One region of the Streptomyces sp. NPDC002680 genome, then DNA from elsewhere that is predicted to be linked to it. Evidence: riboswitches for the same ligand, from Rfam matches in the RefSeq annotation. Region 1 holds a riboswitch; each other region holds the start of a gene.
The links. A riboswitch is a leader RNA that binds a small molecule or an ion and turns the genes downstream of it on or off. The one in region 1 is predicted to bind cobalamin.

Region 1 (5,466 bases):
AGGGCGCCACCTTCGTGTACGTCAAGGCGACCGAGTCCCACACCTACCGCAATCCGTACTTCGGCCAGCAGTACGACGGCTCACGGGCCGCGGGCCTGATCCGCGGCGCCTACCACTTCGCCCTGCCGGACAAGTCGTCCGGCATCACCCAGGCCCGGCACTTCATCCGCAACGGCGGGGCCTGGCGCGCGGACGGCTGGACGCTGCCGCCCGCGCTCGACATCGAGTACAACCCGTACGGCAAGAAGAAGTGCTACGGCCTGAGCAAGGCGAAGATGGCCAGCTGGATCACGGCCTTCAGCAACGAGGTCAACCGGCTCACCGGCCGCCGTCCGGTGATCTACACGACCGCCCACTGGTGGAACAACTGCACGAACAGCAGCCCTGTCTTCACCTCGAAGCACGCCCTGTGGCTGGCCCGCTACAACGCGGCCGACGCCGGGGCGCTGCCGTCCGGCGGCTGGAAGCTCTGGACGTTCTGGCAGTACGACAACAGCGGCACGCTGCCGGGTGATCAGAATCTCTTCAACGGGACACCGGCCCAGCTCAAGCGGTTCGCGAAGGGGGCGTGAGAAGACACCGCACCCCACGCCATCCCCCATACCCCTTCAGTTCACCTTCCGTTTACCCAGGTTGCTTACGGTCCACCAGCCACCTACGTCCTCAAGAAATCTGGGTAAATGGAAAGCTTCTCGCTGATCCTCGCGATCGTGGTCGTCACCGCGCTCGCGTTCGATTTCACGAACGGTTTCCACGACACCGCCAACGCGATGGCCACCACCATCTCGACCGGCGCTCTCAGACCCAAGGTCGCGGTGGCCATGTCGGCCGTCCTCAACCTCGTGGGCGCCTTCCTCTCCGTGGAGGTCGCCAACACGATCTCCAAGGGCCTGGTCGACGAGAGCGGCATCCGTCCCGAGGTGATCTTCGCCGCGCTGGTCGGCGCGATCCTCTGGAACCTGCTGACCTGGCTGGTCGGACTCCCCTCCAGCTCCTCGCACGCCCTGATGGGCGGTCTGATCGGCGCGACCATCGCCTCGGCGGGCGCGGGCGCGGTCCACGGCGACGTCCTGGTGACGAAGGTGCTGATCCCGGCGATCGCCGCCCCCATCGTGGCGGGCGTCGCGGCCATGCTGGCGACCCGGTTGTCGTACCGGCTCAGCGCCGGGCAGGCCGAGGGCAAGGCGGCGGAGAAGGGCTTCCGGGCCGGCCAGATCGCCTCCGCGGGCCTGGTGTCGCTGGCCCACGGCACGAACGACGCGCAGAAGACGATGGGCATCATCACCCTCGCCCTGGTCGCCGGTGGCGCCGTCGCCCCCGACTCCGACCCGCCGGTGTGGGTCATCCTCTCCGCGGGCCTGGCCATCGCGCTCGGCACGTACCTCGGCGGCTGGCGCATCATCCGCACGATGGGCAAGGGCCTGACCGACCTCCAGCCCCAGCAGGGCTTCGCCGCCCAGACCAGCGCGGCGACGGTCATCCTGGCCTCCTCCCACCTCGGCTTCTCCCTCTCCACCACGCACTCGGTGTCGGGCTCGGTGATGGGCGCGGGCCTCGGCCGCAAGGGCGGCGTGGTCCGCTGGTCGACGGCGACCCGCATGTTCGTGGCATGGGGGCTGACGCTGCCCGCGGCGGCGCTGGTGGGTGCGGTGGCGGAGTGGGTGACCGGGTTCGGGGACTGGGGGACGGCACTGGTGGCGGTCTTCCTGATCGCCTCGAGCGCGGCGATCTGGGTCGTCTCGCGCCGCGGCGAGGTGGTCGACCACACGAACGTCAACGGGACCGAGGATCCGGCCGCCGCGGTGACGCCGCCGGCGCACACGGTGCCGACCGACCTCACGGCCACGATCCCCGCCCCGGCCACCACCGCCGACCCGGCGACTCCCCCGGCCGCCACCGTCTGACACCGAGCACCCGGTCCCCCAAGTCAGAAGCAAGGAAGAAGCATCATGAAGATCGACTGGGCCGCCCTCGGTTCCGTCTTCGGCGTCAGCCTCGTCATCACCGTGGCCATGGTGGGCGTGTTCACCCTGGGCATCGTCGGACTCTCGATGCGCGAACGGGCGGCGACGCAGGGGGAGTCGGCCGGGCTCGCCGTCACGGGGGCTTACGCATGTTTCGCCGCCTGTGCGGCAGTTGTGGCATACGGGATCTATCTGATCGTGGCGTGAGGGCCGAAAAGCGTGTTCCCGCGCCGCCGTTCCATCGGCGGTGTGGGGCTCAGCACAGTCCTCCTTTCCAGGTCAACGGCAAGTTGACGGGTGTTCCGGGCCCGTGGTGGACTGCCGGAGCCATGTACGGCGGCAGAAGAGGAAGCCGGTGCGAATCCGGCGCGGTCCCGCCACTGTCACCGGGGTAGGTAACCCCGGGAGCCAGGAACTCTCGCCGCCGGTCTCGTCGAACCAGGGCGTGGACACCCTGAGTGAGGACATATCGCCATGCTCGGCTGCCGTTCGCGTTCCAGGTCCATGACCAGGGTTTCTCCCGCCACTTCGGCCGGCTGAGCCGGTGCGTGCCGATCGCGTCTTCGCGTACGGCGCCGTCCTCGGACTCCTCGGTGATCTGGCTCTCGGTGATCCGCGCCGGGGGCATCCGGTCGCCGCGTTCGGGCAGGCCGCCGGCGCCGTCGAACGGGTGCTGTGGCGGGACCACCGGGGGTGGGGGGCGCTGCACACCGCCATGTGTGTGGGAGGCGCCGTCTCACTTGCCGCGGGGGCCCGTTCCGTCGTACGTCCGTCCCGTGCCGCTTCCGTCGCGCTCACCGCCGCCGCCACCTGGGCCGTGGTCGGGGGGACCTCCCTCGGGCGGGAGGCTCGGGCGATCGGGCGGTCGTTGGAGGCCGGGGATGTCGACGGGGCCCGGGAGCGGCTGCCCCATCTCTGCGGGCGCGATCCGCAGGCCCTCGACTCCGACGGGATCGCCCGGGCCGTCGTCGAGTCCGTCGCCGAGAACACCTCCGACGCCGTTGTGGGGGCCCTTGTGTGGGGGGCTGTGGGTGGGGTGCCGGGGCTCGTCGGGTTCCGGGCCGTCAACACCCTCGATGCCATGGTCGGGCACAAGTCTCCGCGGTATCGGCGGTACGGATGGGCCTCCGCCCGGCTCGACGACCTCGCCGGGTGGCCGGGGGCGCGGCTGACCGCCGTACTCGCCGCTGCCGCCGGTGGTGATCCGCGCGGGGCCGTCCGGTCCTGGCGTGCCGATGCACGCAGCCATCCCAGTCCCAACGCCGGGCCCGTCGAGGCCTCCTTCGCGGGGGCCCTCGGGGTGCGGCTCGGCGGGACGCTGTCCTACGCGGGGCGGGTCGAGCATCGGCCCGTGCTCAACGGGGAGTACGGGCGTGCCGTCGGCGTCCAGGACGTCGAACGGGCCGTACGGCTGTCCCGGCGGGTCACCTGGCTGGCCCTCGGGGTCAGTGTCGTCGCCGCACGGCTCGTAGCGAAGGGGCGTACGTCATGAGTGGCGGAACTGTCGGCGGCGGGCTGCTTGTCGCCGGGACCACCTCCGATGCCGGGAAGAGTGTCGTCACCGCCGGGATCTGTCGGTGGCTCGTGCGGCAAGGGGTGAAGGTCGCGCCCTTCAAGGCTCAGAACATGTCCCTCAATTCGTTCGTGACGCGGGAAGGCGCCGAGATCGGGCGGGCGCAGGCCATGCAGGCGCAGGCGTGCCGTATCGAACCCACCGCGCTCATGAATCCCGTCCTGCTGAAGCCCGGGAGCGACCAGAGCAGTCAGGTCGTGCTCATGGGGAAGCCCGTGGGTGAGATGAGTGCGCGCGGCTATCACGGGGGGCGGCAGCAGCAACTGCTCGGGACCGTGCTGGAGTGCCTTGCCGAACTGCGGGGCACGTATGACGCGGTGATCTGTGAGGGGGCCGGGAGTCCGGCCGAGATCAATCTGCGGCGGACCGACATCGTCAACATGGGGATCGCGCGCAATGCCCGACTTCCTGTGGTTGTCGTCGGCGACATCGACCGGGGTGGCGTCTTCGCCTCCTTTTTCGGGACGGTCGCTCTCCTCTCCCCCGAGGATCAGGCGCTCGTCGCCGGGTTCCTCGTCAACAAGTTCCGCGGCGATGTCACCCTCCTGGAACCCGGGCTCGACATGCTCCTCGGGCTCACCGGGCGGCCCACGTACGGCGTCCTGCCCTTCCGGCACGGGCTCGGGATCGATGAAGAGGACGGGCTTCGGGTTTCCCTGCGCGGCACCGTCCGGGAGTCCAACGTCTCCCCGCCCGTCGGGGAGGACGTGTTGCGGGTCGCCGTCTGTGCGATCCCGCTGATGTCCAACTTCACCGACGTCGACGCGCTCGCCGCCGAACCGGGCGTCGTCGTACGGTTCGTGGACCGGCCGGAGGAACTGGCCGACGCCGATCTCGTCGTCGTACCGGGGACTCGGGGGACCGTGAAGGCGCTGGCCTGGCTGCGTCAGCGCGGGCTCGCGGACGCTCTCGTGCGCCGGGCCGCCGAGGGACGGCCCGTGCTCGGCATCTGCGGTGGTTTCCAGATCCTCGGGGAGCGGATCGAGGACGACGTGGAGAGTCGCCAGGGCCTTGTCGAAGGGCTCGGGGTGCTGCCCGTACGGGTGCGGTTCGCCCGCGAGAAGACCCTCACCCGGCCCGTCGGCACCGCCCTCGGCGAGGATGTCGAGGGGTACGAGATCCATCACGGGGTCGCCGAAGTCCTGGGCGGGGAAGCCTTCCTGGACGGGTGCCGGGTCGGCAGCGTCTGGGGTACGCACTGGCACGGGTCGCTCGAATCCGACGGCTTCCGGCGGGCGTTCCTGCGCGAAGTGGCCGCCGCCGCGGGCCGCCGCTTCGTCCCCGCCCCCGACACCTCCTTCGCCGGGCTGCGCGAGGAGCAGCTCGACCTGCTCGGCGATCTCATCGAACAGCACGCGGACACGGACGCGCTCTTGCGGCTCATCGAGTCGGGCGCGCCACAAGGACTGCCTTTCATTCCACCGGGAGCGCCCGCATGAGCACAGTGTTGTTGTTGTCGACCGCCGACACGGACCTGCTGGCGGCCCGGGCCGCTGCCGGTGCCTCGTACCGGATCGGCAATCCGACCCGCGTGGACGTCGCCGAGGAACTGCCCGCGCTCGTCGAGGGCGCGGACATCGCCGTCGTACGGCTGCTGGGCGGGAAGCGGGCCTGGGAGGACGGGCTCGCCTACCTGAAGAGCGCCGGTGTACCGACCGTGCTGCTCGGCGGGGAGGCCGTGCCCGACGCCGAGTTGATGGCCGAGTCGTCGGTGCCCGCGGGGGTCGTGGCGGAGGCGCTGCGGTATCTCGTCGAGGGCGGGCCCGACAACCTGGTGGAAATGGCACGGTTCCTGTCCGACACCGTGCTGCTGACCGGTGAGGGGTTCGTCGAGCCGCAGAAGATGCCCGAGTACGGGGTGCACGGTTCGTATGGGCAGGAGAGCGGCCGTCCTACCGTCGGCGTGCTCTTCTACCGGGCCCACGAGCT
Region 2 (5,466 bases), on a different contig from region 1:
TCTTCCAGCCGGGGCGGCCGCTGCCGGAGCTGACGGTCCTCGTGGAGCGGGCCCGCGCGGTCGGCGCCAAGGTCGTGTTCGTCACCGACGAGCTGAGCGAGGCCTTCGAGGACCGCGTCGACGCCGTACTGATCGCGCCCGGCACCCCGACCGGGATCACCAACGAGGTCCTGACCGCCCTGATCGTGGCGGACGCGCTGCTGCTTGCGCTGACCGCCCTGGACGAGACGTCGGCGGTCGAGCACTCGCATCAACTCAACGCCCTGCGGGCCCTGTTGCCTGGAGAACAGGGGAACCGCCGCAGCTGAGGAGCGCTACAGGGTGACGCCGTCCCACACGGCGGCGAGACCGGTGTCCGGCACCGGATCGCCGTCGATCGGCTGCTCCGCCCAGATGGTCTTGCCGCTGGGGTGGTACCGGCTGCCCCAGCGTCTGCTGAGCTGGGCGACGAGAAACAGGCCTCGTCCGCCTTCGTCGCCCGCCAGGGCCCGGCGGAGTCGCGGCTGGGTGTTGCTGGAGTCGCGGACCTCGCACACCAGGGTGGTGTCGTCGTGGAAGAGACGCAGACCGACGGTGCCGCCCGCGTACCGCATGGCGTTGGTGACCAGTTCGCTGACGGTCAGTTCCGTGGTGAAGGTGAGGTCGTCGAGCCCCCACTCGGCGAGTCTGCGCGCGACGGCGTTGCGGGCCTCGGCCACCGCCGCCGGATCGTCGGGGAACTGCCAGTCGGCGATGTCCGCCGCCGGAAGCAGCCGGGGGCGGGCCAGCAGGAGCGCCATGTCGTCGCGGGGCGGCGCCTCGGCGGCGCCGGCCATGACGGCACGGCCGATCTCCTCCAGCGTCCCGTCGCCCCGGCAGAGCGACGCGAGGGTGTCGAGCAGCTCCCGGGTGCCCTGGTCGGTGTCATGGCAGCCCCGTTCCACAAGGCCGTCGGTGTAGAGCGCGAGGGTGCTGCCTGCCTCCAGGGCGACGGTGGTCACCTCGAAGGGCATGCCGCCGACTCCGAGCGGAGGCCCCGGGGACACCTCGACCGGCCGGGCGGTGCCGTCGGGCCCGATCACCGCGGGCGGCGGATGTCCGGCACTGGCGAGGGCGCAGCTGCCGGTGAGCGGGTCGTAGACCGCGTACAGGCAGGTGGCGCCGATGGTGTCCCTGTCCTCGGGATCGGCCTCGTCGGCGAGTTGCTGGACGAGGTCGTCGAGGTGGATGAGGAGTTCCCCCGGCTCCAGTTCGAGGTCGGCGAGCGTACGGATCGCGGTCCGCAGGCGGCCCATGGTCGCCGCGGCGTGCAGTCCGTGGCCGAAGACGTCGCCGACGACGAAGGCCACCCGCAGCGAGGGCAGCGGGATGGCGTCGAACCAGTCGCCGCTGATGTCGGCCCCGCCGCCGGCCGGCACATAGCAGCCCGCCGACTCGGCCGCCGCCGTGCTGGTGGTGGCCCTCGGGAGCAGTCGCTGCTGGAGCGCGACCGCCGCCCGGTGCTCGCGGGTGTACCGGCGGGCGTTGTCCACGCTGAGCGCGGCCCGCGAGGAGATGTCGAACACGAGGTCCGCGTCGTCCTGGTCGAACGGTTCCGGCTGCTCGGTCCGCCAGACGGTCGCGAAGCCCAGCAGCAGACCGCGCGCGTACAGCGGGGACACCACGGCTGAGTGTCCCCGCGCGGGCATCACGGCCCGGATCAGGTCCGGATCGCCGAGGAGGTCGAGCATCTCCTGCCTGGTCGTGTTGTAGACGGTGTCCCCCTGGATGGCGGCCTGCCGCACCTGCGGGACGTCGGGGAAACGCGGGATCACCCCGCCGACGGGAACGAGTTCGGCGGGCCAGGGTCCGGTGGCCGAGGCGACGGCCACCCGGCGCAGCCGCAGCCAGTCGCCGGGTCGGATCACCTTCGACGGCTCCTCGCCCTCGAGCACGGCCTCGGCGATCTCGACCGACGCCATGTCCCCGAGGGCCGGTACCAGTACGTCGGCGATGTCCTGTGCGGTGCGGGTCACGTCCAGCGAGGCGCCGATGCGTGCCGACGCCTCATGGCCGACCTCGGTGCGCCGCCGGGCCCGCCGCTGCTGTGTGCTGTCGGTGAAGAACGCCGCGATCCCGGTCGGCCGGTCGTGACCGTCCGCCAGCCGGAAGGCGGACACGGACACATACCGCTCCCGCCCGGACCCGTCCGGCGCGGACATCCGCTGTTCCCGGGCGAGCAGCGGCACCCCCGTGTCGAGCACCTGCCGCAGCTGGCCCCCGACCTCCTTCACGTCCGCCGGGGAGAGAACGTCTTCGAGGCGATGCCCGGGGCGCACAAGCGGCCAGCCGTGCCCCCCGTCGATGACATTCGTGCGGACGACTCTCAGCTCGGCGTCACAGAGGACGACCCCGAGCAGTGACTGCTCCAGCAGGGCGGTCAGCAGGGACGATCCCTGTTCCTGTGCGCCGTCCTCGCGGCTCGGCGCCAGCAGCAGGACGCGCTGGGAGGACCCGCCCAGGGACACCTCGTCGACGGTGGCCTCGACGGTCCGGCCCGAGGCATGCCGGAACGCGACCCGCCCCGCCGGTACGGCCGGGGAGTCGCCCCGCACCGGTTCGGCGAGCAGTCGCGCCAGTGGCTGCCCGCAGACCTGCTCGGCGGGCCGCCCCAGCAGGTCCGCCGCCGCCCGTGACCACCCCTGGACGATCCCCGCGCTGTCGAGCAGGACGACGGCAGCCTCGTCGGCCGGGATGTCCACGCCGTCGTGCTCGCTCAGGGCTGCCATGCGCACCTCACCTGCGGCGCTGTCTCCCGCGCCGCGCTCCCCTTCATTATGGTGCGCCGCCCTGCGCCACGCCCGGCGCCCGCCAGAGGCCCCTCAGGCGGGTCACCTCCCCTTGCGCCAGTGCTCGAAGCTCGGTTCGGGCGTGAACTCCATGCTGAACGAGGCGAGCTCGCCGACGAGGAGTCTGCGCAGGAACTCGACCATGCCCAAGGGGACGACCTCGCACGTCTGCGAGCCATGACGGGCGAAGAGCAGGACGGGCCACTTGTCGGGGTCCGGATCGCTGGTGAGCCAGCACAGTATGTCGGCGTGGGACGTGTAGCCCCAGGCGAGGATGTGCTCCGGGTCGAGGTCCAGGTCGTCCTGGTCGGCGCCCTCCTCCTCCCAGGCCAGCCGGGCGTTCCCCGTCTCGTCCTCGAAGTCGTCGGGGGAGAACGGGTAGGCGCCCGTGGGAAACGGACCGAGGATTCCGACCTCGCCGATCTCCTCCTCCGATTCGATCCCGCCGACGCCGTACACGGACATGAAGTCCCTGTAGTCCCGGGGGAACCCGGTACCCCACCGCTCCTCGGCCGCCTGCCAGTCGATGTCCTCGCCCGCGCCGGGAGGCGGCGGCAGGAGCTGCCGCAGCGCCTCGATCCCCGTGAGGTCTTCCATGGTGGTCCCCGCCCTTCGATCAGGTCGTTCGAAAGTCTAGGGAGCACCACTGACAACGCCTGGTTCCCGGCTCTCCTCACCCGGGCCGGAGCGTCCCGAGGAACCGCACGTGCGGCCGGTCGCCGGGCTCGTCGCGGCTGACGGCGCCTTCACGCCGTACACGTCGGCGATGAGGTCCTCGGTCAGGACGTCGCCGGGGCTGCCCGTCGCCACCACCCGGCCCTCCTTGAGCACGACGAGTGCGTCGCAGTACATCGCCGCCAGGTTCAGGTCGTGCAGGGCGACGACGGTCGTGACCGGCAGTTCGGCGACCAGGGTCAGGAGGTCCAACTGGTGCTGGATGTCGAGGTGGTTGGTGGGTTCGCCGAGGAGGAGTTCGCGGGGTTCCTGGGCGAGGGCGCGGGCGATCTGGACGCGTTGGCGTTCGCCGCCGGAGAGGGTGTGCCAGAGGCGGGCCGTCCGGTCGGTGAGGCCGGTGCGTTCCAGCGCGGTGTGTACGGCCTTGTCGTCGGCCGGTGTGGCGGGGGTCCAGGCTACGGTCGGCCAGCAGGTCTTCGGACTCGGGGTCACCCGGACGGAGCGCCTTCCCGGATCCTGGTCAGATTCGACCGTCGTCCAGTGGCTCGTGTTGCTCCGCCCGTCACCCTCACCGCTGCGCGTCAGCTCCGGATTCACACCGGATTCCCTTGACTGGCCTCAGGAAATCACCACGTGAGGCCGAGGTCACATTTCGGCCGAGGCCAAGGTCACAGCCTGGCGCTCTGCTGCGGCCGGACCTCTCTGGCCTAGCATCCGGGCATGACAGTCCTGCCCAACGACGGGCTCTCGCTGGCCGCCGAGTTCCCTTCCACGACCCATGAGCAGTGGCAGCGCCTCGTGGAGGGCGTCCTGCGCAAGTCGGGCAAGGAGGTCTCGGGCGCGGCAGCCGAGGCCGCGCTGTCCACCGCGCTGGAGGACGGGATCACCACCCCGCCCCTCTACACGGCGCGCGACGAGTCCCCCGAACCCGGTTTCCCTGGCTTCGCCCCCTTCGTACGCGGCGGGCGGCCCGAGGGGAACACCGTCGGCGGCTGGGACGTACGGCAGCGGCACTCGACCCTCGTCGGCGACGCGGTGCTCGCGGACCTGGAGAACGGCGTCACCTCGCTCTGGCTGACCGTCGGCCCGGACGCGATCCCGGTGTCGTCGCTCGCCCGGGCGCTCGACGGCGTCTATCTCGACCTGGCCCCCGTCGTCCTCGAAGCCGGACAGGAAGTGGAGCCCGCCGCACGGGAGTTGCTGCGGCTGTACGAGGAGCGGGGCGTCGCCAAGGAGACGGCGCGCGGCAATCTCGGCGCCGACCCGCTGGGCCACGAGGCCCGTACGGGTGAGGAGTTGGCCTTCGCGCCGGTCGTCGAGCTGGCGCGGCTGTGCGCCGAGCAGTACCCGGGGCTGCGCGCGCTGACCGTGGACGCGCTGCCGTACCACGAGGCGGGCGGCTCGGCCGCGCAGGAACTGGGCGCGTCCCTGGCCACCGGGGTGGCCTACCTCCGCGAGCTGACCGAGGCCGGGCTGACCGTCGAACAGGCCTGTGGACAGCTGGAGTTCCGGTACGCGGCCACCGCCGACCAGTTCCTGACGATCGCCAAGCTGCGCGCGGCCCGACGGCTGTGGGCGCGGGTCGCCGAGGTGTCCGGGGCGCCGGCGGCCGGGGCCCAGGTGCAGCACGCCGTGACCTCGCCTGTGATGATGTCCCGCCGCGACCCGTGGGTGAACATGCTCCGCACGACGGTCGCCACGCTGGCCGCCGGAGTCGGCGGCGCCGACTCGGTCACCGTGCTCCCCTTCGACCACGCGCTGGGCCTGCCGGACGCGTTCGCGCGCCGGATCGCCCGCAACACGTCGACGATCCTGGTCGAGGAGTCGCATCTGGCCCGGGTGATCGACCCGGCGGGCGGCTCCTGGTACGTGGAGCGGCTCACCGACGAACTCGCCCACGCGGGCTGGGAGTTCTTCCAGTGGATCGAGGGTTCCGGCGGTCAGGGGGCGGCCCTCCGCTCCGGGGCCCTCGGTGAGGCGCTGG
Region 3 (5,466 bases), on a different contig from region 1:
GGAGGTTGACGTGGTCGAGGTCGACGGTCCCGTGCGGCCGGCCCTTGATCCGGTAGTAGGCGATGTAGTTGCCGACGACGGTGGTCGGGACGACGGATGCCTGAAGGTTGTAGGTGAGGTAGCGCCACTGGCCGTGAGTGTTCGGCACGGTGAGCGTGTAGTAGGGCGCGCCGGCGCGGTCGCGGCTGATCTCCAGGGTCGCGGAGGCGGTGGTGCGGACGCGCACGCCGACCGGGTAGTACTTCGAGGTGTCGCCGTACATCAACTGCCGGATCGCGACGACGCTGCCCTTCCTGGACGGGCGGATCCGGACGAACTCGTGCCCGTCCTCGGCCCGCACCTTCGAACGGCCGTCCAGCAGGATGCTCTTGGTCGCGAACGGCACGTTCGGGCCGCTGGGCTCGGGCGGGGACTGACCGGCGACTGCCCTGGGCAGGGAGAGCCAGTACTCGGGATTGGGCTGGATGCCGCCCCAGAAGTTCGCGAGCGAGCCGCCGTAGTAGTAGGTCGGGCCCTCGGCGTGGCGGTGGGTCTCCAGGAGGCCCGGCGCCTCCTTCCGCAGGTCGGTCGGCTGCTCGTACGTGTAGACGTAGTACAGCTCGTCGAGCGGGTTGAACAGTCGTCCGCGATACGCCTCCGAGACCTTGCCGGGGCCGCCGGTGGTGTCGATCCAGGGGATCGCGTGGCCCAGCATGTAGCGGTAGAACGGGTCGTTGCCGGTCAGCAGACGGTTGTCGAGGAAGCGGTAGGGACTGACGGCGTCACGGGCCGTGGAGACGGTTCCCTTGACCGGGTCCACCCGGGTGCCCTGGACGGTGAGGATGCGGGCGAGACCGGTGGCGGCGTAGAGGTCGTCCTCCGCGTGCGCCTGGTCGCGACCCATCTCCTGGAGCTGGACGAAGGAGTGGCCGTATGTGTTGAGCGGGTCCTTGCGGTCGATCCTCGGGTAGAGCGAGGCGATCGCGCCGTTCTGCTCGGGCCGCGTGGTCGTGGAGTTGACGGTGTACCACTCGACGCCCTCGCGATAGCGGTCGAGGTTGTCGGTGAAGATGTAGCCGGCCAGGGCGCCGACCAGCGGGTACAGATGCTGGTTGTAGTAGTAGGTGTTCTTGTGCAGGAACGTCTCCGTCATCGGGACGACGAGATTGGCTGTCAGATTCGCGGTGTCGGAGTCGTGCCAGGCGATGTCGTAATCGGTGTACGCGGTGTCGTGGTCGGTCGCGCGGAAGATCTCGGCCCCGGCCAGCAGCCGGTAGAGCGGGACCCCGGAATGGATCTGGGCGTCGGCGTAGTAGGCGTACTTGTCCGGGGCCATGTGGCTCCAGATCCGGATGATCCGCATGCCGTTGGCGCGGTACACCGGGTCGCCGGTGATGAAGTACAGGATCGCCTGGGTGAGCACGCCCCAGGAGTCCTCGATGAGCTTCGACTCCGTCCCCTGGGAGGCGAAGGTGTCGGTGCCCGGCCGGTCCAGGACGCTGCCCAGGTTCTTGGACGTCAGCGTCGTGGCGGCGTACGACGTCTGCCGCATCGCCGCGTAGTAGCTCGCCCAGGGCTCGCGGCCGGCGAGCACCTGGGCGCGGGCGAGACGGAGACTGCCGGCCGAGACACCGATGCCGGGGTGGACGAAGCCGTTGGGGCTGCGCCAGGTGCGGAGAACGGGCAGACCGTCGTCGGCCGGCGCCTCGTCGGCGATGGCGCGTCCCGGCGCCATGACGGGCAGGCCGAGCGCGGCGGCGCCGACGGTCATGGCGCCGAGGACGGTACGGCGGGAGGGGGGTTGGGCGTACGACGGCTGGTGACGTCTGTCGGACATTCTGCGGCTCCGAGTGCGGGCGTAGTAATCGTTTGCTGTCAAGCTAGGTGAGACCAGCGAAGACCATCAAGAGGAGTGCGACTGCTTATGCCGTAAACGATTACCGTCGTGGCGATCGGGCACCCGACGCACCACCTCTAGTCAGCTCGTAAATGGGCTATGTAGAGTACGGGTATGGGTGCGCCGCGTATGACCCTGCAGACCCAACTGGTCCTGCGGGCTTTGCTGGAGGACCCCGCCAAGCAGCGGTACGGCCTGGAGCTGTGCGAGGTGGCGGGACTGCCGTCGGGCACGATCTATCCCATCCTTGCCCGGCTGGAACAGGTCGGCTGGGTCGACAGCGTCTGGGAGGACCCGGCCGTTCACGAGACGGCCGGCCGGCCGCGTCGCCGTTTCTACCGGATCACCCAGGACGGGGCTGTGCAGGCCCGCGACGCCCTGGCCCGCGTGTACCGGTCCCGGAAGCAACCCCTGCCCGGCTGGGCCGCCGTCAGCCCGGCGACCGAGGGAGGCCCGTCATGAAGGCCCGCCGACGGTCAGGGCCGCGCCCCTTCGTGCGTGCGGACAAGGTGCCGTCCGTCGACGGCCTGGTCGCCGCTGTCCGCGCACACCACCCCGAGTCCGACACCGCCCCGGTGGAGCGCGCCTGTGCCGAGGCCGCCTTCTGGCACGAAGGCCAGCGGCGCCGCAGTGGGGACGCCTACGTCACCCACTGTCTCGCGGTCGCCGCCATCGTCGCCGATCTCCGGCTGCCCCCGCATGTGGTGTGCGCGGCGCTGCTTCACGATGTGCTGGAGGACACGGCCTGTCCTCCGCAGCGGATCGCCGATCGATTCGGCCCAGAGGTCGCCGAGTTGGTCGCGGCGGTCCGCACCGCCGACGTGTCCGCGTACGCGCGGGCGAGCAAGGGGGCGACACCCGCCCACGATGCCGCCGGTCCGTCACGGGAGACGGCCGTGCTGGCCATCCGACTCGCCGACCGGCTCCACAACATGCGCACCATCACGTTCCTGGCCAGGGCCAGGCAGCTTCTCAAGGCCCGTGAAACCCTCGATGTCTTCGTGCCCGTGGCCTCCGCGGCAGGCATGGACACCGTCGGCCGTGAACTGCGGGACCTCGCTTCGGCGGTCCTGCGACCGGCACCGTCGTCCTACGCCGTCACGGGACGGCTCCTGACGGCCCTCGCGCTCCTGCTGCCCGCCGGGCAACGGGCGCGCTGGCTGGAGGAATGGGGCGCCGACCTGGCCACCCACACCACCCGCCGCGCCCGCACCCGCTTCACGCTCCGCGTCCTGCTCGGCGCGCCCCGGCTGTCGATGACGCTGCGCCGCCCTTCACGTGAGGAAAGGCGATGACGAACGGAGAACGTCGGGACGCAGGACGGGGAGTTCCGCGCGCAAGGCTTCGCTGATCTTCTGTTCGTCCGCCTGGTCGTAGCTGTCGAGCAGTTCAGGCAGCACTATGTCGTGCAGTTCATCGGTGGTGAAGTCGACCCGGCAAGTGGTCCGGTACGGGTCGCCGACGACCAGGGCCTCCGGCTGCCGGGCGAAGTCCAGGCAGAAGTACAGGGTGCTGATCACGGTCCGCGCACGGACCAGGCCCTTGACCGTCAGACACCCGCCGTCGTCGCCGTGGTGCCCCTGCACGCCTCCGGTGGCGGTGAGATCGCCGCGGACCACCACGTCGGGGCAGCCCGACAGCAGCACGTTGCGGACCCGTACGTGCCCCGTGACCAGCAGGAAGTTGCCACCGGCGGAGTCCCACCACTCGATGTCTCCCTCGACGGTCAGGTCGCCGTCCACGATCACGTTGCACGGCGACCAGTCGCCGTCGCCGTCGCGCTCCAGGTTCCCCACGACGTGCAGACCGCCCTCGTACAGGCGGATCTCCTGCTCGTCGGCGAACTCCCGGTACGGATACTGAAGGTCGGAGGCGGCGTCGAAGCGAGCCTCGGCCTCGTCGACGCCGATGAGTCGGTAACCCGCGGGTGAGGTTGCGCTGTTCATGGCACGGACGCTACAACCGCCCACTGACACCCACGCGGTCGGAAGCGGATCACGCCAGGTGGCATCGGGTATTGGCCATGAACGCGACAGGAGGTACCGTCGGTCCGATATCGACGACGGCGAGACGGAAGCCGGTGGGAAACCGGCACGGTCGCGCCACTGTGTACGGGACGCCCCGCAGGGGTGCTCCGTGAGTCAGACCCGTGGCCGTCGTCCTGTGCACCACCGAGATGGGACGCGAACTCCCAGAGGAGGCCCTGCCATGGCGCAGCATGTCGCACCGCCGACAGCCACCACCCCCGTCATCCCGGCCAGACTGCCGCTCAGGGACATCGCCCCCTGGGCGGTCTTCTTCGGCATCCTGATGCTGGTCCTGCTGTACTTCGTCGGCGCGGAGCAGGGTGCCACCTCCGTCGTCTCCGGCGAGGAAGTCCACGAGTGGGTGCACGACGCCCGCCACCTCCTCGGCTTCCCCTGCCACTGACGAAGGACGCCGCACACCCCATGAACTCCGCAACCGTGAGAAACCTGCTCGTGCGGGGCATGCTCGCCGGCCTCGGCGCCGGCGTGCTCGCCCTGATCGTCGCCTACTTCCTCGGTGAACCGAGCGTCGACAAGGCGATCGGCTTCGAGGCGGCCCACGCCCCCGCCCACGAGCACGAGGTCGAACTCGTCTCCCGCAGCCTGCAGTCCACCGCCGGCCTCGCCACCGGTGTCCTGATCTACGGGGTCGCCTTCGGCGGAATCGCCGCCCTCGCCTACTGCTTCGCGCTGGGCAGGGTGGGTCGCTTCACGCCCCGCGCGACCGCGCTGCTGCTGTCCGGCAGCGCCCTGCTCGTCGTGTATGTCGTGCCGTTCCTCAAGTACCCGGCCAACCCGCCCGCGGTCGGCAACGGCGACACCATCGGCAAGCGCACCACCCTGTACGTGCTGATGATGGTGCTCAGCATCCTCCTCGCGGTCGCCGCCACCATCCTGGGCAGGCGGCTCGCCCCGAAGCTGGGCACCTGGTACGCCACCGTCACCGCGGTGGCCGCCTTCGCCCTCGTGATCGGACTGGCGTACGCCTTCCTGCCCGTCGTCAACGAGGTACCGAGCGACTTCCCGGCCACCGTGCTGTGGCGCTTCCGCGTCTCCGCACTCACCATCCAGCTCACCCTCTGGGGCGCGTTCGGCCTGGTGTTCGGCGAACTGGCCGAGCGGCTGCTCCATCCCAGGCCCGCGACAGCCACCGCACCCCGACCGGTCGCCGCACCCAACTGACCTGACCCGTCAGCCGAGCCAGGGCCCACGGAACCGTCCGAGGGCCCTCTCGCGTTTCGGGTGCGAGGCGCGGAGGAACCGCGTGACCGGGGCAGGGCTGCGGGGGAGGAACTCGGGTGTTCCCCCCTCCGTAGACCTGCTACCCCCGGCCGATGGGGCGAGCCGTCAGGACGCGGAGAGTTCCCCGCGGACCGTGCGGGCTGCCGCGGCCAGGTGTTCCAGGGAGGCTCGGGTCTCGGGCCAGCCGCGGGTCTTCAGGCCGCAGTCGGGGTTCACCCAGAGGCGCTCGGCGGGAATCGCCTTGAGGCCCGTACGGAGCAGTTCGGCGGCCTCCTCGGTGCTCGGGACGCGCGGGGAGTGGATGTCGTAGACGCCGGGACC
Region 4 (5,466 bases), on a different contig from region 1:
TGGAAGGCGATCACCTCGCCGATCTCCGTCCTGATGCGATCCTCGTACGCCGCCTCGTCGATCCGGCCCGTCCTCAGGTCGGCGCGGGCGGTGCGCAGTTCGACGGTCTGCGGGAAGGAGCCGATGGTGGTGGTCGGCAGCAACGGCAGGCGCAGGTGCGCGCGTTGGGCGCCGGCGCGCTCGCCGTAGGGCTGGGAGCGGCGGGCGTCGGCGTCCGTGACGGCGGCCGTGCGGGCCCGTACAGCGGGGTCGTGGGTGATGGGCGACGCGGCTCGGGCGGCCAGGTCGGCGCGGTTGGCGGCCAGTTGGGCGGTGATGGCGCCGGTGCCCTGGGCGAGCCCCTTGGCGAGGGTGACGATCTCGGTCGTCTTCTGGCGGGCGAAGGCGAGCCAGCGCAGGATCTGCGGCTCGATGTCGCGTTCGGCGGCGGTGTCGAGGGGGACGTGGAGCAGGGAGCAGGAGGCCGACACGTCGACCCGGTCGGCCAGGCCGAGGAGGGTACCGAGCGTGGAGAGGGACTTCTCCAGGTCGTTGACCCAGATGTTGCGGCCGTTGACGACGCCCGCGACCAGGCGCTTGCCCGGCAGGCCGCCCACCGCCGCGAGCGCGTCCAGGTTGGCGGCGGCCGACTCGGTGAAGTCCAGCGCCAGCCCCTCGACCGGCGCCTTCGCCAGCACCGGCAGCGCGTCGCCGAGGCGGTCGAAGTACGAGGCGACCAGCAGTTTCGGCCGGTCGGTGAGGGCGCCGAGACCGCGGTAGGCGCGGGCGGCGGCGTTCAGCTCGGCCGGGGTGCGGTCCTGGACGAGGGCGGGCTCGTCGAGCTGCGCCCACTCGGCGCCCGCCGCGCGCAGGTCGGCGAGGACCTCGGCGTACACGGGCAGCAGCCGGTCCAGGAGCGTCAGCGGGTCGAAGTCGGCGGCGACGCCGGGCGCGGGCTTCGCCAGCAGCAGATAGGTGACGGGACCCACGAGGACGGGGCGGGCGGTGAGGCCCAGCGCCAGGGCCTCGCCCAGCTCGGCGACCTGCTTGGCCGAGTCGGCGGTGAAGACCGTGTCCGGGCCCAACTCCGGGACCAGATAGTGGTAGTTGGTGTCGAACCACTTGGTCATCTCCAGCGGCGCCACGTCCTGCGTACCCCGCGCCATCGCGAAGTAGCCGTCCAGTGCGTCCGCGTCGACGGCCGCTCGGTGGCGTTCCGGGATCGCCCCGACCATGACGGTCGTGTCCAGGACGTGGTCGTAGTACGAGAAGTCGCCGGTCGGGACCTCGTCGATGCCGACGTCGGCGAGCCGGCGCCAGTTGGCGGCACGCAGATCGGCCGCGGTGGCGCGGAGGGCGTCGGCGCCGGAACGGCCCTTCCAGTAGCCCTCGATGGCCTTCTTCAGTTCCCGGTTCGGGCCCTGACGGGGGTAGCCGTACACGGTGGACCGTGCTGCCGCGGCTGCGGACTTCGCTGTCACGGAAATCTCCTTCGCGAGATATCTCCCTGGGATCCCGGGACGGGACGAGGAGCGCGAAGGGAACGACACACCGGGCGGACGCACGACAGCCGTCCCACCGGATATGTACGCCGACCCGCCCACGAGGTCACCGGGATGTCCGCGCACGAGTGCTTCGTACGCGGGCAACGGGCAGGTCTTCGGACTCGCGAGCACGTCCTCCGTACGGAGGACACCTACTGGCCGTCGCTTCCCAGACCCTGTTCACCGGATCCAGTGCGTATGACGGCGGTCGTTCTCGCTCACCGCTGCGGGGCAGTCCCGGATTCCCACCGGGTTCCCTCTTACGACGCATCCCGCCTGGCGGACGGGGCGAACCAGCTGCACGGGCCAGCCTAAGGGGCAGCGCCCGAGCGCGGTGGATCACGTCCGGCATATGTGACGTGCGCCATACGGCTGCCCCGGAACCCGGCCACCGTCCGGTCCGACTACTCAACCGGTACGACGCGATCCGAGCGACGTCGTACGACGTGACTTGGAGACGCGGTTGATGGACGAGTCCCGGCAATCCTCCTTACCCGGTGCGGGTGCGGTCCTGCGGAGAGCGACGCCCCCGCCCGCACTCTGCGGCTTCCTCCTGCTGCTGGCCCTGATCTTCACGGTGTCCCACGCCGCCGGGACCGCCTCCGGACCCGTCGCGCCCGGTATGCACGACACCGGCACAGGCGCGGGCGGCGGCGGTACCGGCGAGATCGACGACATGGACGACATGGACGAGATGGACATGAGCGGCGGAGGCAACTGATGGGCGCCGAACCCGTGACCGTCCTGATGACCACCGATCTGACCATCGGCGGCATGACCTGTGCGGCCTGTGTCACCCGCGTCGAGAAGAAGCTCGGCAGGCTGGACGGCGTCACGGCCACCGTCAATCTCGCCACCGGGCGGGCCCGGGTGAGCCATCCGGCGGACGTCGGCCCCGACGAACTCGTCGCGACCGTGGAGAAGGCCGGCTACACGGCCGCCCTCCCCGAACCGCCCAGGAAACGGGCGGCCACGGACGACGGCGAGCCCGAGGAGACGACGCGCGAACGGGACCGGCTGGTCGTGACGGCCGTGCTCGCGGTGCCCGTGCTGGTCCTGTCGATGGTGCCCGCGCTCCAGTTCGGCAACTGGCAGTGGCTGTGCTTCGTACTGGCCGCGCCCGTCGCCGTGTGGGGCGCCTGGCCCTTCCACGAGCGGGCGGTACGGGGGCTGCGGCACTCCGCCGCGACCATGGACACCCTGGTCTCGCTGGGCGTCGTGGCGTCCTTCGCCTGGTCGGCGTACGCACTCTTCCTCGGCGGCGCCGGCGACCCCGGCATGCGGATGCCGTTCACACTCGTGCCGTCCGCCTCCGACGGCGTCGCCCACATCTATCTCGAAGCGGCTGTCGGCGTGCCGCTGTTCGTGCTCGCGGGCCGCTTCCTGGAGGCGCGGGCCCGGCACGGCACCGGGGCGGCCCTGCGGTCACTGGCCAGGCTCGCCGCCAAGGAGGTCTCCGTCCGGGAGGGCGACAGCTCCGAACGGCTCCTCCCCATCGAGGAGTTGATGGTCGGTCAGGTCTTCGTCGTGCGGCCGGGAGAGCGGGTCGCCACCGACGGCGAGGTGGCCGAGGGCAGTTCGGCCGTGGACCTGTCCCTGGTCACGGGGGAGAGCGAACCGGTCGAGGTCGGGCCCGGCTCGCCGGTGGTCGGCGGCGCCGTCAACGAGGGCGGGCTGCTGCTCGTACGGGCCACGGCCGTCGGCGCGGACACCCAACTCGCCCGTATCTCCCGGCTGGTGACGGAGGCTCAGGCCGGAAAGGCGCGTGCCCAGCGGCTGGCCGACACGGTGGCCGGTGTCTTCGTGCCCGTCGTGCTGGCGCTGGCCGTGACCGTGCTCGGGTTCTGGCTGGGCGCCGGGGCCGATCCACAGGCGGCGATCACCGCGTGCGTGGCCGTCCTGGTCGTGGCCTGCCCGTGCGCGCTGGGCCTCGCGACCCCGACCGCGCTGATGGCCGCGACCGGCCGGGGCGCCCAGTTGGGTGTCCTCGTCACCGGTCCGCAGGCGCTGGAGGGGCTTCAGCACATCGACGCCGTCGTCCTCGACAAGACCGGCACGCTGACCTCGGGGCACATGACCGTCGCCCGGGTCACGGCCGTACCTGACGGGCTCGGACGCGACGCGGTGCTGCGGCTCGCGGGGGCCGTCGAGCTGGGTTCGGAACACCCGCTCGGCCGGGCCGTCGCCGCGTACGCCCGGCGGGAGTCGGACGGGCAACGGCTGCCGGAGGTGAGTGACTTCAGCGCTCTGCCGGGGCGCGGTGTCCGCGGCCTGGTCGAGGAGCGGCTGGTCGAAGTCCTCGCGCCGGACGACGAGTTGCCCGCCGCGCTCGCCGAAGCGCTGACGGTGGCCGAGGCCGCCGCCCACACACCCGTACTGGTGCGGGTGGACGGTACGGCCGAGGCACTGATCGAGATCGGTGACGTCGTACGGCCCGGCAGCTACCGTGCCGTCGAGCGGTTGCGGCGGCTCGGTGTGCGCCCTGTGCTGGCCACCGGCGACCGCGAGGCGCCCGCCCGTGCCGTCGCCTCCGCCCTGGGCATCGACGAGGTGCATCCCCGCCTCACACCCGAGGAAAAGGCCGAACTCGTCCTGGACCTCCAGGAGCAGGGGTATCGGGTCGCGGTCGTCGGGGACGGTGTGAACGACGCCGCCGCACTGGCCGGCGCCGACCTCGGGATCGCCATGGGGAGCGGTACGGACGTGGCCATCGGAGCCGCCGACGTGACCCTCGTTCGCGGAGACATCGAGGCCCTCGCGGACGCGGTCCGCCTCGCCCGGCGCACGCTGGGCACGATCCGGGTCAACCTCGTGTGGGCCTTCGGCTACAACGTCGTCACCGTGCCGCTCGCCATGGTCGGTCTGCTCAACCCGATGTTCGCCGCGGCGGCCATGTCCGCCAGCTCGGTGCTCGTCGTCGCCAACAGCCTGCGGCTGCGCGCCTGGCAGCCCTCGCCCGCCTCCCGGAGACACACCCCATGAGCGACCGAGCCCCCTGGCGGCCGACGCGCCGCCGACTCACCGACGCCCTGCTCGCCGCGCTCGCGCCCGTCGGCGTGTGCGGTCTCGCCCTCGGCGGTCTGAGCACCTGGACCGCCTACGGCAACGCGGGCACCCCGCCGCGCGTCGCGGTCACCGAGGGCCGGATGTACCTGCCCACCGGTGACACCCCGGAGACGGCGGCCTTCTTCCGGATCGTCAACAGCGGGGGATCGGCCGACCGGCTGCTGAAGGTGACGTCCGCAGGGGTCGGCAAGGGGGCCCTCACCCTCAGCCGCCACCTGATGACCGGCGCGAGCACCGCCTCCGCGGAGACGGTGACCTCGGCCGAGATCCCCGCCGGAGACCGCCTCACCATGTCACCGGACGGCCTCGACGTGATCGTGCCGGTCAAGGCCGGCTGGCAACCCGGTGACCTCGTCTCGTTCACCCTGCACTTCGAGCACAGCCGAGCCGTGAGGGCGCTCGCGGTGGTGGTCCGGCCGGGCGAGGACGGGGCGTAAGCCCGCTCGCCGACCGGTTCCTGTCAAGTGCCGTCGCAGCAAAGGAAATTGGCCCTCGGGGGCGGGAACTCGAACCCACTCGCGTCCGACTACTGCTTCGACAGCGCGTCCCGTCACCGGTCGGCCATTGTGGAAGAGGAAGGTTCTGGACAATGCCCCGAAAATAGCCTCGCCATTGTCGACCTGCGGAATTCCGATACTGGAATTCCGAATTATGTGATCCCGAGGAGGTGATCGATGATGTCCGCGACAGATCCGACAAGGGCCCAGCTCCGAAAGCCGCTCGGTCTTCCGCTGCTCGTTCTGGCGTCGGCGCAGCTGGTCGTCTCGCTCGACTACAACATCGTGTATGTCGCCCTGCCCGACATCGGCGCCGGACTGGGGTTCTCCGACCACGACCTGCAGTGGGTGGTGAGCGCCTATGTCGTCGCCACCGGAGG

Region 2: linked by a shared signal. The riboswitch ahead of ACFYXF_RS38070 (ABC transporter ATP-binding protein) and the one ahead of ACFYXF_RS50110 (cobalamin biosynthesis protein) in region 1 are both predicted to bind cobalamin.
Region 3: linked by a shared signal. The riboswitch ahead of ACFYXF_RS01825 (CbtB-domain containing protein) and the one ahead of ACFYXF_RS50110 (cobalamin biosynthesis protein) in region 1 are both predicted to bind cobalamin.
Region 4: linked by a shared signal. The riboswitch ahead of metE (5-methyltetrahydropteroyltriglutamate--homocysteine S-methyltransferase) and the one ahead of ACFYXF_RS50110 (cobalamin biosynthesis protein) in region 1 are both predicted to bind cobalamin.

The regions. Positions count from the first base shown of each region.
Region 1 is NZ_JBIAQP010000033.1:72,177-77,642, reverse strand. It holds gene ACFYXF_RS50125 (lysozyme) at 1-572, shown strand, start outside; gene ACFYXF_RS50120 (anion permease) at 681-1,904, shown strand; gene ACFYXF_RS50115 (hypothetical protein) at 1,950-2,171, shown strand; cobalamin riboswitch at 2,262-2,405, shown strand; gene ACFYXF_RS50110 (cobalamin biosynthesis protein) at 2,509-3,456, shown strand; gene ACFYXF_RS50105 (cobyric acid synthase) at 3,453-4,976, shown strand; gene cobN (cobaltochelatase subunit CobN) at 4,973-5,466, shown strand, end outside.
Region 2 is NZ_JBIAQP010000018.1:84,201-89,666, forward strand. It holds gene ACFYXF_RS38055 (MurR/RpiR family transcriptional regulator) at 1-308, shown strand, start outside; gene ACFYXF_RS38060 (SpoIIE family protein phosphatase) at 315-2,747, opposite strand; gene ACFYXF_RS38065 (SMI1/KNR4 family protein) at 2,850-3,404, opposite strand; partial or broken gene ACFYXF_RS38070 (ABC transporter ATP-binding protein) at 3,481-3,938, opposite strand; cobalamin riboswitch at 3,932-4,114, opposite strand; gene ACFYXF_RS38075 (methylmalonyl-CoA mutase family protein) at 4,203-5,466, shown strand, end outside.
Region 3 is NZ_JBIAQP010000001.1:422,118-427,583, reverse strand. It holds gene ACFYXF_RS01845 (Ig domain-containing protein) at 1-1,816, opposite strand, end outside; gene ACFYXF_RS01840 (PadR family transcriptional regulator) at 1,991-2,338, shown strand; gene ACFYXF_RS01835 (HD domain-containing protein) at 2,335-3,171, shown strand; gene ACFYXF_RS01830 (hypothetical protein) at 3,151-3,822, opposite strand; cobalamin riboswitch at 3,906-4,049, shown strand; gene ACFYXF_RS01825 (CbtB-domain containing protein) at 4,085-4,306, shown strand; gene ACFYXF_RS01820 (CbtA family protein) at 4,327-5,085, shown strand; gene metE (5-methyltetrahydropteroyltriglutamate--homocysteine S-methyltransferase) at 5,251-5,466, opposite strand, start outside.
Region 4 is NZ_JBIAQP010000001.1:416,009-421,474, reverse strand. It holds gene metE (5-methyltetrahydropteroyltriglutamate--homocysteine S-methyltransferase) at 1-1,460, opposite strand, end outside; cobalamin riboswitch at 1,613-1,836, opposite strand; gene ACFYXF_RS01810 (hypothetical protein) at 1,990-2,244, shown strand; gene ACFYXF_RS01805 (heavy metal translocating P-type ATPase) at 2,244-4,505, shown strand; gene ACFYXF_RS01800 (copper chaperone PCu(A)C) at 4,502-5,026, shown strand; gene ACFYXF_RS01795 (MFS transporter) at 5,267-5,466, shown strand, end outside.